Regions from separate parts of the Pseudoalteromonas pernae genome, predicted to be linked through region 2. Evidence: riboswitches for the same ligand, from Rfam matches in the RefSeq annotation. Region 2 holds a riboswitch; the other holds the start of a gene.
What was found. A riboswitch is a leader RNA that binds a small molecule or an ion and turns the genes downstream of it on or off. The one in region 2 is predicted to bind lysine.
Positions count from the first base shown of each region.

Region 1: it holds a riboswitch for lysine, as region 2 does, so the genes downstream of both, lysC (lysine-sensitive aspartokinase 3) here and dapA (4-hydroxy-tetrahydrodipicolinate synthase) in region 2, are expected to answer to the same signal.

Region 1 covers NZ_JBDODM010000001.1:97,350-104,864, forward strand. Annotated here, with positions in the region: gene V1358_RS00430 (condensin complex protein MksE) at 1-148, opposite strand, end outside; gene V1358_RS00435 (MksB family condensin complex protein) at 145-1,425, opposite strand; gene nhaD (sodium:proton antiporter NhaD) at 1,734-2,981, shown strand; gene V1358_RS00445 (2-dehydropantoate 2-reductase) at 3,138-4,121, shown strand; lysine riboswitch at 4,244-4,419, shown strand; gene lysC (lysine-sensitive aspartokinase 3) at 4,499-5,854, shown strand; gene V1358_RS00455 (4'-phosphopantetheinyl transferase family protein) at 5,814-6,533, opposite strand; gene V1358_RS00460 (sodium-dependent transporter) at 6,625-7,515, shown strand, end outside.
Region 2 covers NZ_JBDODM010000007.1:172,862-180,376, forward strand. Annotated here, with positions in the region: gene V1358_RS15850 (TraB/GumN family protein) at 1-342, shown strand, start outside; gene V1358_RS15855 (response regulator) at 339-2,039, opposite strand; lysine riboswitch at 2,187-2,380, shown strand; gene dapA (4-hydroxy-tetrahydrodipicolinate synthase) at 2,511-3,407, shown strand; gene V1358_RS15865 (2,3,4,5-tetrahydropyridine-2,6-dicarboxylate N-succinyltransferase) at 3,417-4,157, shown strand; gene V1358_RS15870 (PLP-dependent decarboxylase) at 4,157-5,359, shown strand; gene V1358_RS15875 (succinylglutamate desuccinylase/aspartoacylase family protein) at 5,365-6,477, shown strand; gene V1358_RS15880 (phospholipase A) at 6,628-7,515, shown strand, end outside.

The sequences.
Region 1 (7,515 bases), on a different contig from region 2:
AGGCACTAAATAAGGCGTCATATTGCTCTTGAAGTTGGTCCAGCTCCTGCCATGCAAGGTTATCTTGCTCACTGATGTGATAGCCGCTAACTAGTTTTTTATTGATGTATTGCAGCTGCGTGAGCTGAGTTAAATCGATTGTGCTCATAGCGCGTTGTTACTCTTATTTTGTTTACTGTCACTGGCATCAACGAAGGGGTATAAGGAGAATCGTTTACCAGCTAAGGTTTTATACACTGGTGCGTCGCTTTGTGACAACGTCATTGTTGGGTCATTGATAAGTTTTTGATAAAGATACAATAACTCATCTGATTCAAGGTCAGGGTAGTGGTCATTGAGCACGTCAATCACTTGCTGCTTCGCGGCTTTCCCCTTGGTTTTACTTGATTTAAATAGTGCGCGAACATCCTTAAAGCTTGGAATATGTGGCGCGTGATAAGGCTCAGCGGCGTCGGCATCGGGCATTTCAAATTCATGTTCTTCAAATTCACTCAAGCCCGCCATATAAGACACAAGCTGAGCATTGCTGCCAAGTTGGTGGTGCTGTGGCTCAGAGACAAAGAAAGGTTGATGCGCGCTCATCACGTTATCCAAGCCGCGTTTGCGAATTAAGCTGAGTACCTTTGCCGCTTGGCGAGTGATGAGAGTGTTTTGTCTTAGCTCTTCTCGCAACGGCATGAGCATGTCGGCGCTTTGGCGCAAGCTTTCGCGGCCAATATGGTGCATATCTAAAATACGAGTACGAAGCTGCTCAAGCATACGAATGGTGGTGCTACTTCGGCCCGTTTGTTTAAGCTCAATCAGGTGCTCAGTGAGCCTTGCCTCAATGCTATCAAAGCAGACTTGGAACGCGCCGTTGATGGCCAGCATTTCCAGCATTGGCTCAATATACTCATCGAATGCCTCAATAACAGCTTTATAACGTTTAGCCAGTGACATGCTGGAGTTATTCGATTTGGCTTGTTCTACTAGGTTGTAGATGGCGTTTTCGTTGTGTTGATAAAGTTTAACGATTTTTCGCACCCGTTCATCCATAATGCGGCTGTAACGGCTGATATCGCCATAGTCGTTATCCTCAACGGCGTCTTCTAGCTTGTTGCTCAAGCGCTCTAGGTCATCAACAAGCACATTTATTTCACCAGCAACCCCTAAACTTTCATCTTGAAGTAGGTAAGCGGCAAAGTCGCTAATTGCGCGATTGATTTCTAACTGTGACGATTTCGCAAGGGGAACCAGAATATCTTGGTTCATAAGGCGATTCGTTTCTTTGTATATTTGTGCGCCAGAATAATGAGGAAAATGCTGTTTAATTACGCTTTGCACTTCCTTGATGCTGAAATCCCCCATTTTAAAGCGTTTTATCAGTGTTTCTAACACTGGCCACAGCTCGTTGAGGGTATTAAGCACGCGTTTCGCTATTATCATTATGTTAGTTCTTTGTGCTTGGCAATAGGGCACGATTATAACGAAAGGGACAAGGTGGTAAAATAGCTTTTCAGTTGTTGCCTGAGCTTTACACTGCAAATGTAAAAAAAATGTCATTTACCACGAATGGGGAATAGCCGCGACGACCATGTGGTGATAGAATTCGCGCCGCTTGCAGGCTGTAACGGTCTGTTAATAACTCATGGTGCCACTAAGTTTGTTATTTGTACACCTGTGTGTGTTCGGGTGCGGTCAATAAACTTAGCTGTACATTTTTAGTTCGCTCGTCGCAAGGAATTTAACCCAAAATGGTCAGTGCGCTCATATTGACGCTCATTGCCGTGGCATTCGTGCTTATTGTTGTGGAAGACGTCATCCATGTAAATAAAGCCAAAACCACGCTGTTTTTCGGTACTCTGTGCTGGATTATCCTCTTTATCTCGCCGCTCCACGGTCATTCTGTTGACCACATCAAGCATGAATTGAATGAAAACATATTAGAAATAGCGACATTGTGGCTATTTTTAATGGCTGCAATGACTTTTGTTGCCTACCTCAACTCAAAAGGCTTTATCCAAAACTTGGTGCAGCGCGTACTACCTAGTGCGATAAGTGAACGTAAGCTCATGTTCCTCATCGCTGGCTTTGCTTTCTTGTTCTCTTCAATTTCCGACAATATCACGGCGACCTTAGTGTCTTTAGCGGTTGTGATGTCATTAAAGTTGGACGGCAGAAAGCTGGTTAAATATGCCACATTGATCATATTTGCGGTTAACTCGGGTGGGGTGTCGTTGATCACCGGTGATGTAACAACCTTGATGATCTTCCTTGCGGATAAAGTAACCATTGGCAACTTGTTGTTATTAGTCGCACCCGCCGCGTTTAGTGTACTGATTCTTGCGACTTTACTGTCGATGAAGATGAATGGCACAGTGACGTTCTCGTTGGGTGAGAAAAAGCGCATCGAGAAAACGGATATCACCATTGCTGCCATTTTTCTATCGACCATTGTGGGCACGTTAACGTTAAGTGTGATGTATCAAATTCCACCTTTGCTTACCTTTTTGTTTGGTTTGTCGTTGATGTTCCTTACAGCGCAGTTTTTAATGCGCAAAAAAGACGTGAACAAGAAGATCATCGACTTCATCCGTGAGATTGAGTACGACACCTTGTTATTCTTCGTTGGCGTACTCTTGCTTGTTGGCGCCCTAAAGGAAGTGGGTGTACTTGCGCAATTTACCCACTTGTATGAAGTGTTGGCGCCGAACCAAGCAAACTATTTGATGGGCTTGCTTTCTGCCGCTGTAGATAACGTGCCATTGACTGCGGCGTTGCTAAAAGCCGACATTCAAATGGATACACAAAACTGGCTGGCATTTACCTACGCAACGGGTGTTGGCGGTTCCATGTTAGTGATTGGTTCTGCTGCGGGTATTATCGCAATGAGCAAAGTACGCGACCTAACATTTGGCAGCTACTTACGTAATACCTTTTACTTGCTGATTGCTTATTCAGTCGGTTATGTAGGTTCTTACGCGATGGGCTCATTTGTGTAACTAAACACTATTCATTATCAATTTAAAAAGCCACTGAAGCCGTTCGGTTTCAGTGGCTTTTTACGTTTAAATGCAAAATAGTCGCTAACTGGCATTGCGTCATAGTTCACCTTTGCGCAATATTAAAGACACTAAGTTTCTAATAAGTATAAAGATATGCGTATAGCAGTATTTGGTGCAGGCTCAACAGGATGCTACTTGGCGGCATTACTCAGTGTCGCCAAACTATCAACGTCGATTGTGTGCAGAGAGCGAATAAAAAACGCTATTGAAGACAACGAAGGTATTCACATTACCGACTACCAAGGGTTTGATAAAAGAGTTATGCCCAACGCCTTACTGACTGATACGACAGGTCAACAGTTTGATGTGGTGTTTGTTACCGTTAAGTGTCACCAATTGCCTGAGGTAGCTCAGCAGTTATTAAATATCACGCATGCTCAATCAGAACTGATTTTTATGCAAAATGGGTTAGGCAGTTTCGATGCTATTGAGACGCAAATGGCGCAGCGTAGGTGTTTGTTTGGAATAACCCCCTTTAACGTGTTGCAAAATGGCGCGCATTTTCATAAGGGAACGCAAGGGGAGTTTTGCTTTGAGCAAAGTGATAACACGCAATTCATTGCTCAGAAACTTCAAGACAGTGGTTTTGGCTGTCATATATACGACGACATGAAACCTGTTGTGTTCGGCAAGCTGCTTTTAAATCTCAATAATGCGCTTAACGCCATAGCCGATATGCCGATTAAAGCTGAGCTTGAGAATCACGCGATTCGCCGCACCCTTGCAGGCGCGATGCGCGAATGGATTGCAGTAGCAAAGGCGATGGATTGTGAATTAGCGCAGTTTACCAAGGTGAAGCCTGCAAAAGTGCGGGTGATTTTAAGCTTACCTAATTGGCTATTTAAACGGGTGGCATCAGCGATGCTAGACATAGACCCCAAAGCGCGCTCATCGATGTGGGAAGATATCCAAGCGGGCAGAAAAACAGAAGTTGAGTTCCTCAATGGTGCGGTGGTTAAACTTGGCGCTCAGCATAATGTGCCCACTCCAATCAACCAAGCTATTGTTCAGAGCATCCATAAGCTAGAGCGCGGCGAAACTGTAGATATAACGCGACTCGCTGTTATGAAATCGTAACAAATAAGTTCATGACAAGTGCATTTGCACAATTGACATCCAGCCATCCAAACGTTACATTGCATGCTCGTTCTGGCGCATGATCGCTAGAGTGCTGTGCCAATGCTCTCAACTGTATTGGTATCAACAGAAGAGGTGCGATAGCTAGGTAGTAAACGCGAGGCAGACGAAGGCCGATGACCGTTTATGAGGGAGACTATCGCCGAGGGAGTCCATTGCTCGTCACAATGGCTCTCGGTTCTTGAGGCTGAATCCTCGGAACTGTCACCTGTTTTTTGGGTGGAGGGCTTCTGGCAATGGACACACTTCTTTTATCCTCTTGCCAAGTTCTCCTGATTGTATTTGAAAAATAAGCTATTTTTCATCTCGGAGAGAAAATGAATCAGGAATTTTCCGTCGCTAAGTTTGGCGGCACTTCAGTTGCAGATCATCAAGCAATGATGCGTTGCGCAGACATTGTGGCAGCTGACAACCAGGTACGTATTGTTGTAGTGAGCGCCAGTGCCGGCGTCACTAACCACCTAGTGGCGCTTTGCCAAAGCAATATTGATGATGAAACCCGTGAGCAACACATTGATGGTGTTGTTGCCATTCAATTGAATATCCTTGAATACCTCAGCCTAGATGCTGATTTGGCGCACGGCTTTGAAAATACCCTCAATGCTTTTCGTAGCGCAGCGATGAAGCCAATTCAAACTAATGCACAACGTGACGAATTGCTGAGTTTTGGTGAGCGTTTATCTTCTTACTTATTTACGCAAGTGCTCCGTGATAAAGGCGTTTCGTCGACGCGCTTTGATGTGCGTTCAGTACTTAAAACCGACAGCCAATTTTCCAAAGCATCACCGGATGTAGCGCAAACACGTACCCGCGCTCAAGCCGAGCTGGTGCCACTACTTAATGATTATGTGGTTGTGACGCAGGGCTTTATTGGTAGTGACGAATACGGTGATACCACAACGCTTGGTCGTGGTGGATCAGATTACAGTGCAGCATTAATTGCTGAGGCAACAGGCGCAAATAGCATTTATATTTGGACGGATGTGGTTGGTATTTACAGCACCGATCCGCGTGTGTGTGAAAAGGCCCGTCCGATTGCTCATCTCACGTTCGATGAAGCGGCCGAAATGGCGACCTTCGGCGCCAAAGTCTTGCACCCTGCGACTATTCTTCCTGCGGCGCGCAGCAGTATTGGCGTATTTGTGGGTTCAAGTAAAGACCCCGAAGGCGGTGGTACCTGGATTGAAAAAGTACCGAGCGCAGAAATTATCGCTGGGGTACGAGCCGTCACCCAACGTAAAAACCAAATTTTATTAACACTCAAAAGCCCTGAAATGCTGTTAGCCAGTGGTTTCTTAGCACGTGTATTCACCATTTTGAGCGAATATAAGATTTCCGTTGATTTGGTCACTACGTCTGAAATCAGTGTTGCTGTAACGTTGGACAACGCGCCCAATGCAAGCCGCCCAGAGCTTGACCAAGAGGCGCTCGATAGACTCGGCGAGTTCTGCCATGTAACGGTTGAAAATAACTTGGCATTAGTAGGGCTAATTGGCTCAGAAATTCAACTGCGCCAAAGCGAATTGAATCTGATGAAAGTGCTTTCTGGTTTTGATATCCGCCTCATTTGTCATGGTGCGTCAAAACACAACTTGTGCTTCTTGGTGGACCAATCGCAATCTGACGACGTGGTTAAAGCGATTCACCAACAGTTGTTGGAGCAAGGTCAATAAGTTGAACCTGCTCAGTGGCAGTGATTAACGACACATCGAATTGCTGCCGTTGTTCGCATAACACCTGCGCTTGTAGGTTGTTTAACAAGGGCAAAATTGGTTGGCTAAGTAGGGTGCTAATACTTTGCTTAGCCGCTTTAGCATAGGCTTCTTTAAGCGTCCATACGCGAAAGAAAGTGTCTACTTCATCACCAATCGCACTCGTTTCTTGCTGTGGGTAAAAGTGCGCTGCGAGCTTTTGAAACGGGCGTTTCTCGTCAATTTTTTCTATGTCTAAGCCCAACACAGTTTGCGCGTTCAAAGTTGCCGCAACGCCCACATGCTGCTGTGAGTGGCTAATGACTACGTTGATATCCAGTAGCCGTTCATTAGCATAGACCTGAAGCTGTTTCAGTTGTTCGTTAAAGCGTGTTTCAAACTGATTGTGGGGCAGCGACGCGTATTCCGGTTTTAGTATTTTAACCAATTCTTTGATACACCAACGACTTACCAAATATTCTTGCTTCGCTTTAGGTTGTTTTCGACGCGCTAGCACGGCTAATTCGTTCTCATGCAAATGGCTGTTATGCATGTCTTTCGCCTGCGTCAGGGTCAATAAAGTGGTGCCGGTCTTGAGTGACTGGCTCTTAATACTTTGACCGATTGGTAAAGGTTGAAATTGATAGTCTGGATGTAGCATAAAGTGTTGGTTCGATATCCGTCGCAGCGACTACTTTGTTCACACTAAGTGTGGTTTAATAGACGCAAAACAATAACAGAAATTCCTACGAATGACGAATAAGCGTGACGGCTTCCAAAGCCGTATTGGATTTGTGCTGGCTGCTGCCGGCGCAGCGGTAGGCCTCGGAAATATATGGGGTTTTCCTACCCAAGCGGCTAACCACGGTGGTGGTGCCTTTTTACTCGTATACTTTATCGTAATTTTTGCTCTAGCACTGCCAGCGCTCTTTACCGAGCTTTATATAGGCTACAGTGCGCAGGCAAATCCGGTTGTTGCCCTTAAGCGCGCGTGGCAAGACAAAGCCCCTAAACTAGGTGCAGGTGCAGGTTATTTGGGCTTGGCAGGCGCGATTGTAATGCTCAGCTTTTACTCCATAGTTGCAGGATGGATGCTATCCCACGCCTTAGCGCCCGTCGCTCAATTAGCGGGAATGCAGAGCCTCGCTGATTTCCTTAGTAACGACTCAACCACTCGCAACCTTATTTTTACGCCGTTGATGCTGTTGCTTACCGCCAGTATTATCCTCAAAGGCGTGAAGTCGGGGATTGAAACCTGGTCTCGTCGTTTGATGCCTTTACTACTTGTACTTTTAATCGGTCTAATTTTCTACATTGGCTCGCTTGACGGTGCGAGCGAAGGTTTCGCTAATTACTTGAAACCCGACTTCACCAAGGTATGGGATGCCGATTTAATCATCGCCGCCATGGGCCAAGCGTTCTTCTCATTGTCGCTTGGTGTGGGCTGTATGATGATTTATGGCTCTTACCTACAACCAGGCGCGAACTTAGGTAAATTAACTTTGAGCGTAGCTGCGCTAGATACCTCAGTGGCGTTCTTGGCAGGCTTGTTAATCGTGCCTGCGATATTTGTGGCAAACCACAACGGCGTGCAGGTATTTGCCGATGGCAAGTTGATAGGCGAGGGGCAATTGATTTTCGCT
Region 2 (7,515 bases):
ATGTTCAGTGCCTTCGAAGAATACTCCGACCTTATGGTGGCTGATACGTTCAGGCAGCTTGAAGACTTTGACCGCTACTTTTTAGGGATAGCAAACTCGTGGAAAGCTGGTGACATGGAAGCATTCACCGAAATCTATCAAGACACCTTTGATGATTCAGAATTTGGCCAACTGAACGAGCATGTGTTGCTTATTGAACGTAACCAAAATTGGGTCAAAAAACTAACCACGCCCCTGACAGAACAATCTCTCTTTATCGCTGTGGGTGCGCTGCATTTACCAGAACAAAATGGGTTGATCGCCCTGTTGAAAAAACAAGGATTTAAAGTAACTCGACTTTAAGGAAATTCACCTAAAAGCTGCACTTGCTCAAGTGCAGCTTTGACATGATCAATCTCAATAGGCTTGTGAATAACAGCATTCGCTCCAGCACGCACCCCTTGTTTAATACGGAATTCATCTTGGCTCGCCGTCACCAATAGAATCGGTGTGTCGCACTTTAGTTCAGTGCGGATACGCTTAGTCGCCTCAATGCCATCCATATTCGGCATGTTAATATCCATGAAGATGCAGTCATAGTGGTTACGCTTTACCTGGCTCAGCGCCTCCACCCCATCGCAGGCACTATCCACTTCAAAATCAAACATTTCTATAATATTGCGCAGCACCATTTGATTGATGTCATTGTCCTCAACAATCAACGCTTTTAGCTCACGACTTCGCCCAGGGTGCAAAACCTTATTTTCTGAATTGGCATTAACTGCCGGCCATACCAACTGTGCCAACGTACCGTTTTTTAAATGCTCAAAATGTAATTGTCCCTGAGCTAAGCGCGTAATGGCAAAGGCCAAAGACAAACCCAACTTAACACCTTTAAAATCATGTACTTTATGATTATCGTAATGCAGTGAATTACGGCGAGCCGCCTCAAGGTCGCGCACATCAATACCGTCACCAAAATCCCTAATATCGACACAAATACATTCATCGAGTGGATGATAATGTGCTTCGATAATGACCTCGCCTTGCGTGTGTATCAGTGCATTAGTAAGCACCTGATTTAACACCTGAATTAAACGCACATGGTCTGTAGTGATGCGGACACGATCAATCTCATCACAGTGTAATTTTATACGGTGCGCGAAGTAGGTATTTAACCTGTGCGGCGCCAAGGTTGACTTGATGGTAGTACTCAGTGGCTGTGTTGATTTACTTAATAGAAAACGCCCCGACTTAAGCTGTTGTATGTCGAGCATTTGTTGCACTGTAGAACGCAGATTCTGAGTGCAATTAATGACAACTTCGACGTCTTTCTGTGAGACTTTTGCTGGCTCCTTCAAAAGGCCTAATATGCCATTAATCGGAGTAAATAACTCATGACTTACATTTGCAAGAAAATCATCTTTAACACGGCTAGCATGCGTCGCAACACGCTTTTGCTCACGCAGTTTTGAAAGCATATCTGAAACCCGCTTAGACAACGGCTTAAAAATCAAAAACCACTCACACCAAATGGTCAAAATTGCGATTAAAATCAATAACGGCAAGACTCGTTGAAGATACTCCACCTTCTCGGCTGAACGTCGCTCTAGAGCACTTACTACTAGGTTTAACTCTTGTAACAAGGAAGCAAGGGGACGCCCTGAAAAACGCGACATATCTTCACCTGATACAGCGTTTTTAGCATAGGCCCGAATGCGCTTATCCAATGAACTATTGTGAGCGAGTAAACTACTTACCTCTGGGTGCTGAAACATGTCGCTGGCAAGCAAAAAATCATGATTGGCTATAAGCCTGTCTACAGCAACTCTAAGCTGCACTTCTTCAAAAGGCGCAGGATCGTAGTTTAGAAGTTGTCGATGCAGGGCTATCTTCTGCGATAACATTCTCTGCATCCCTGCAATATTAATGATTTTGGCATCATTTTCTTGCATGTTAGAGACGTAAATCACATATCCGACAGATAACGAAATCGTGAACAGCAACACAGACGCAGCCCACAAATAGCGCTTTCTTAGATGGTTTGTCAGATCGTACATTCCCTATTCCATACACTTAGCTATCTACTAAGCGTTACACAAAAAACCAGATTGTAAAATTTGTCCTTGAGTTATCGTTGACAGCGAGGGGGCTAAAGTGTTTGAATAAAAAAGCACCCTATTCAGTCAGCCATCCAGATGGCTGCAAGGGCTAGAAGAGGTGCGTCATTCAGGTAGTTATGATGAGGAGAGCAAGCTCCGAAGACTCATAATGAGGGGAATGTACGCCGAGAGGTGGGGTAATTTGCTTAATACCCCCTCGGGCGCTAGGGTTGAATCCCAGCGACTGTCACCAATAGCAGGTAACACTGCTATGAATTTGGTGGAGAGCTTCTGGTCTTAGAGTAACAGGCCATTAGGCCTCGTTATTTATAAGCCCATTCGCTCTTCGAATTTAACCTGTTCGAAATGGCGAATGCGGGATCACTTCTCCCCATACTCCATGTCGAACTCGCACTAAGTTCGGATGAGATGACAACTACTCACTCGTTAACAGACACAGTTTTGTGGACTGCGCTGATCACGCCTATGCATGGTGATGGCAGCATCGACTTTGACAGCCTAACTCGACTTGCTCAAGAACAAGCTGCAGCTGGTAATGGCCTTTTGATCTTAGGTTCAACCGGTGAGGCATTGGCATTGGACCTTGAAGACCAGCAGGCCATTGTCTCGCATATCTGTTCGTTGGCACTGAATACTCCCATCATGGTGGGTGTTGGTGGCTTTAATCTTGAAGCGCAATGCCAATGGATAGAATTCTGTAATACCCAAGCCATCGATGCCTATTTGCTAGGCGCGCCGCTTTATGCAAAGCCAGGTCCCAAAGGGCAACAGCAATGGTTTCAAGCACTTCTTGATGCTAGCCGTGTGCCTTGCATGCTTTACAATGTTCCTGGTCGCGCTGGCGTTAGCCTGTCGGCTCAGGCTTTAGCTCAGCTGCAATCACACCCAAATTGTTGGGCACTCAAAGAAGCCAGTGGCGACATCAATTGCTTTGAACAATACCGTTTGGCCGCACCTGAGCTGGCTATTTACAGCGGTGACGACGCGCTTATTCCCTACTATGCGCAAGCAGGCGCAGCGGGCCTAGTATCTGTTGCGGCCAATGTGTGGCCCGAGGCAACACAGCAATTCGTGCGTTTGAGTCTTCAAGGCCAAAGCCACAACGCCTTTATCCATTGGCGAGGCGCTGTTGCAGCCCTGTTTCATGTGAGCAATCCAATTCCAAGCAAGTGCTTGCTGCACGCCCTTGGGCGAATCTCATCGCCAATTTTACGCGCTCCGCTTACACATACGGAAGTAGATGATCTACAACCACTTTTAAGCGCACACGACACAATTATTTCTTGGCATTCAACACAGGTTTAAAAATTTCCCATGAGCTGGTTAGAACTACTTAATAACTTAGAAACAGGCGCTGTTCGTGCAGCATCACAAGACGAAAATGGTCAATGGCATGCAAACGTTGAAATAAAACAAGGCATTCTTGAAGCATTCAAAAATGGCACCAACACAGAATTTCCCGGCGGTTTTGTTGATAAAGACAATCTTGCTCCACGCGGTTTTAGTGCGCTAGATAACGTACGCATGGTACCAGGCGGCACGTCTGTGCGTCGTGGTGCACATGTAGCAGCAGGGACAATTATCATGCCACCAGCATATGTAAATATTGGTGCTTTCGTTGATACGGGCACAATGGTTGATAGCCACGTATTGGTAGGCTCCTGTGCACAAGTAGGTAAAAATGTTCACCTCAGTGCAGCGGTTCAACTCGGCGGTGTGCTCGAGCCAATCGGTGCCAACCCCGTGGTAATTGAAGACGATGCTTTCATCGGCGCAGGTTGTATCATCGTTGAAGGTGTTGTTGTTAAAAAAGGCGCTGTACTTGCGCCAGGCGTGCGCTTGAGTGCAACGATTCCGGTGTATGACTGTGTGAATGAACGCCAGCTAGAAAAGGGCGAGGCTATTCCCGAGTACGCGATAGTGATCCCTGGTTCTCGCCCAAGCTCAAGTGCATGGGGTCGTGAGCAAGGACTTTCGATGAGCTGTGCGCTAATCGTGAAGTACCGCGACGAGCAAAGTGACGCATCTTTGGAACTCGAAGAGGTATTACGCTAATGCCCATTGCGAGTACAACGCTGCAACACCTTAACACGGTTGCTCAAGAGCAATTTGAACCTTGCTTTGTCTATGACTTGGACTTCTTACGCGATCACCTCAGTACCTTAATGGACCAAGATGTCGTTAAGTTATGGTATGCGGTTAAAGCAAACCCATTGTCAGCTATCGTTCGTACACTCGCCGAGACTGGTTTTCGTTTTGACGTCGCCAGTGAAGGTGAGTTACAGCAAGTACTCGCACAAGAAGTTCCTGCATCACAGGTTCTTAACACTGGTCCGGCGAAATCTCGCCGTCAGATCGACAAATTCATCGCTTTGGGCGTGCGCACTTTCGTCGCTGAAAGCTTGAACCAAGTACGTTGGCTAAATGAAGCCGCTCTTGCTCACGATGTGCAACTTCAGCTGTTGCTGCGCGTGCAATTACGCTGGCCTAAAGGTGAGAAAAATCCACTTGGCGGCGACTCCCTGACGCCATTTGGTCTGGACCCACAGCAATGGCGTGGGCTTTATTTAGCTGACTACCCTGCACTGCAATGCATTGGTGTACATATCTTCCAATGGGGCAACATGCTCAGCGCCGACAAACTGCTCTCGCTTTGGCAACAAATGCTACCTCCACTTAAAGCACTCAGTGAACAGCTTGGTTTTGCGCTGCAGGTGCTCGACTTAGGTGGTGGTCTCGGCATCCCTTATGATGACAATAGTGCATCGCTGCAATGGCACGACGTGCTGCGTGCTCTTGCGCAAATAAAACGCGAAAGCGGTGTGCGAGAATTGTGGATGGAGCTAGGTCGCTATGCCGTGGCTGAATGCGGTTACTACCTCAATCCAGTTGTAGAGCAAAAAGAAAATTATGGCGAGCATCAGTTAATCGTCAGCGGCGGCATCAATCATATTTTACGCCCTGCGGTTGCGGGCCAAGCATTTCCTTGCACCTTGTTGAGAGAAAGCCAAGCGCAACCTCGCCAGTTCAATATCCATGGTCCTTTGTGTACTGCACTAGATAGCTTAGGCACGCACACATTAGCGCAGGATGTTAATGAAAACGATTGGCTGGTGTTCTCGCAAACAGGTGCCTATGGCTTCACGGAAAGTATGCCGTTTTTCCTGTGCCACCCAATGGCGGCGGAGTACATCATAGATAACAACGTGTTGCACTTGCTGCGTGAAAGCGCGTCAGCAAATAGCTATTTGAGATAGGCAAAATGAACAAAATTGAGCAGCAAAACATTCAGGTTGGCGAAATTGCCAATGGCTTGCCTCTAACCATTCCCGTATATCGCCTAAAGGGCGATGGCAGCGGTAAAAACGTGTACATTCAAGCCAATATGCATGGCGCTGAAGTGCAAGGCAACGCAGTTATTTACCAATTATTGGAGCAGTTAAAAGGCCTTGGACTGCGCGGTGACATCACCTTGGTCCCATACGCTAACCCAATTGGCTGTAACCAAAAGTCTGGTGAATTCACGCTTGGACGTTTTGACCCCATTACTGGTGTCAATTGGAACCGCATGTATCACTACAATGCCGAGTTGGTAAATCGTTTCGCAGAGCGCAGCCATACATTGTCAGATGAGCAACTGACGACTGAGTTCAAAGCCGCGCTGATAGACGATATTGAGCAAAAGCTCACAGGGCCTCAACACAGCCTATCTACAGGTAAACGTATCGCCCTAAATCTGCAGCGCTTGGCGCATGAAGCCGATATCGTTTTGGATTTACACACGGGGCCTATCTCTGCCAAACATTTGTATTGTGCAGAATATGCCCGAGAAAGTGCAAAACATTTCAATATTGAGCACGTGTTGTTAATTCCAAACGAGTTTGATGGCGCTATGGATGAAGCCTCTTTTTGCCCTTGGTGGCAACTGCACACTCAATTGCAACAGCAAGGGCGTGCATACGACATTCCTGTTGAGGCTTACACGGTTGAATTAGGTTCACAAGAACGCATCAACCTAACCGATGCATTAGACGACGCCCAAAGTATTCTGAGCTATTTAAATTACCAAGGCGTGTTTATCGACGCACCTTACTTTGCGAAAACAATGCAGCGTCACGCTTGTATGCTCAAGGACTACGTCACTTACTATGCACCAATGGGCGGTATGATTGAATACACGGCAAGCTTAGGCGAACACATAAAGGCGGGGGATGCCATTGCTAAAGTACTGCGAATGGAGCGCTACCTCAGTGAGGAGCCACTGCATACACTGCACTTTGAGCAAGACGCCATCGCCATTTTGCACTTTGCATCAGCGAGTGTGAATCAAGGTACTGAGCTATACAAGTTCTTTACCAACACCTTCGATTTATAAACGATTGCGTGAGAGTCAGTGAGTCTAACTCACTGCGCATGGGCGGCCTAGCCGCCCATTTTTTCAGGCTAAATTCACCTAATTGCTGCTAAAAAGCGCCTTCATACGTATAATTCCCTGTACCTTAATTGATTAAACGAGTGGAAAGTAATGGATTGGCGATTTCTTACCTTTGGATTGGTAGCTAGCTCTCAAGCTTGGGCTGCAGAGCCACAAACACCCGAAACTAATGAGCAAAGCGATACAATTAGCATCGTAAAGCAATGTATTTTAAATGAAGCCATAGCGGGTGATGGCAATCAAACACTCGCAGAGCTACGTAAAAAATGCTCTGATCTTGAAGAAAGTAAAAAGCTCACCGCGATAGATAAGCGCATTGCCCGGGAAAAAGTAACGGAGAAAAACCGTAACGTTATTACCCCGCACAATCGTAACTATATTCTGCCTGTCACCTATATGAAGCATCCAAACCAGGATCCTTTTGGCAGCTTAGATAAAATTTCTGAAGAAACCGATGGTGAAAACCTCGATAACGTCGAAATTAAATATCAACTGTCGCTTAAAGTACCTGTTTTTGATGATTTTAGCGACCCAGACCAAGCCATTTATTTCGCCGTAACATTGCAGTCTTACTGGCAGTTTTACAACGATGATATTTCATCGCCGTTTCGTGAAACCAACTACGAGCCAGAAGTTTTCTGGATTAATTATTTAGACGAAGAAAATGTCTGGTGGGGCGATGAGCTAGCGGTAGCATTAGGTATTTCGCATCAATCAAATGGCCGCAGTCAGCCTTATTCGCGTTCATGGAATCGCATTTACGCGAACTTCATTTGGGAGCAAAACGGTTACGTGTTTAGTTTTAAACCTTGGTACCGTATCCCAGAAGACGAAAAAGAAGATGAACTGCAAGCTAAAGGGGACGATAATCCTGATATTTACAAATACATGGGTTACTTCGAGTTCAGTGGCGTACGTCGCTTTGACGAACATGAAGTCAGCTTTATGTTTCGCAACAATCTCAACTCAGACAACCGT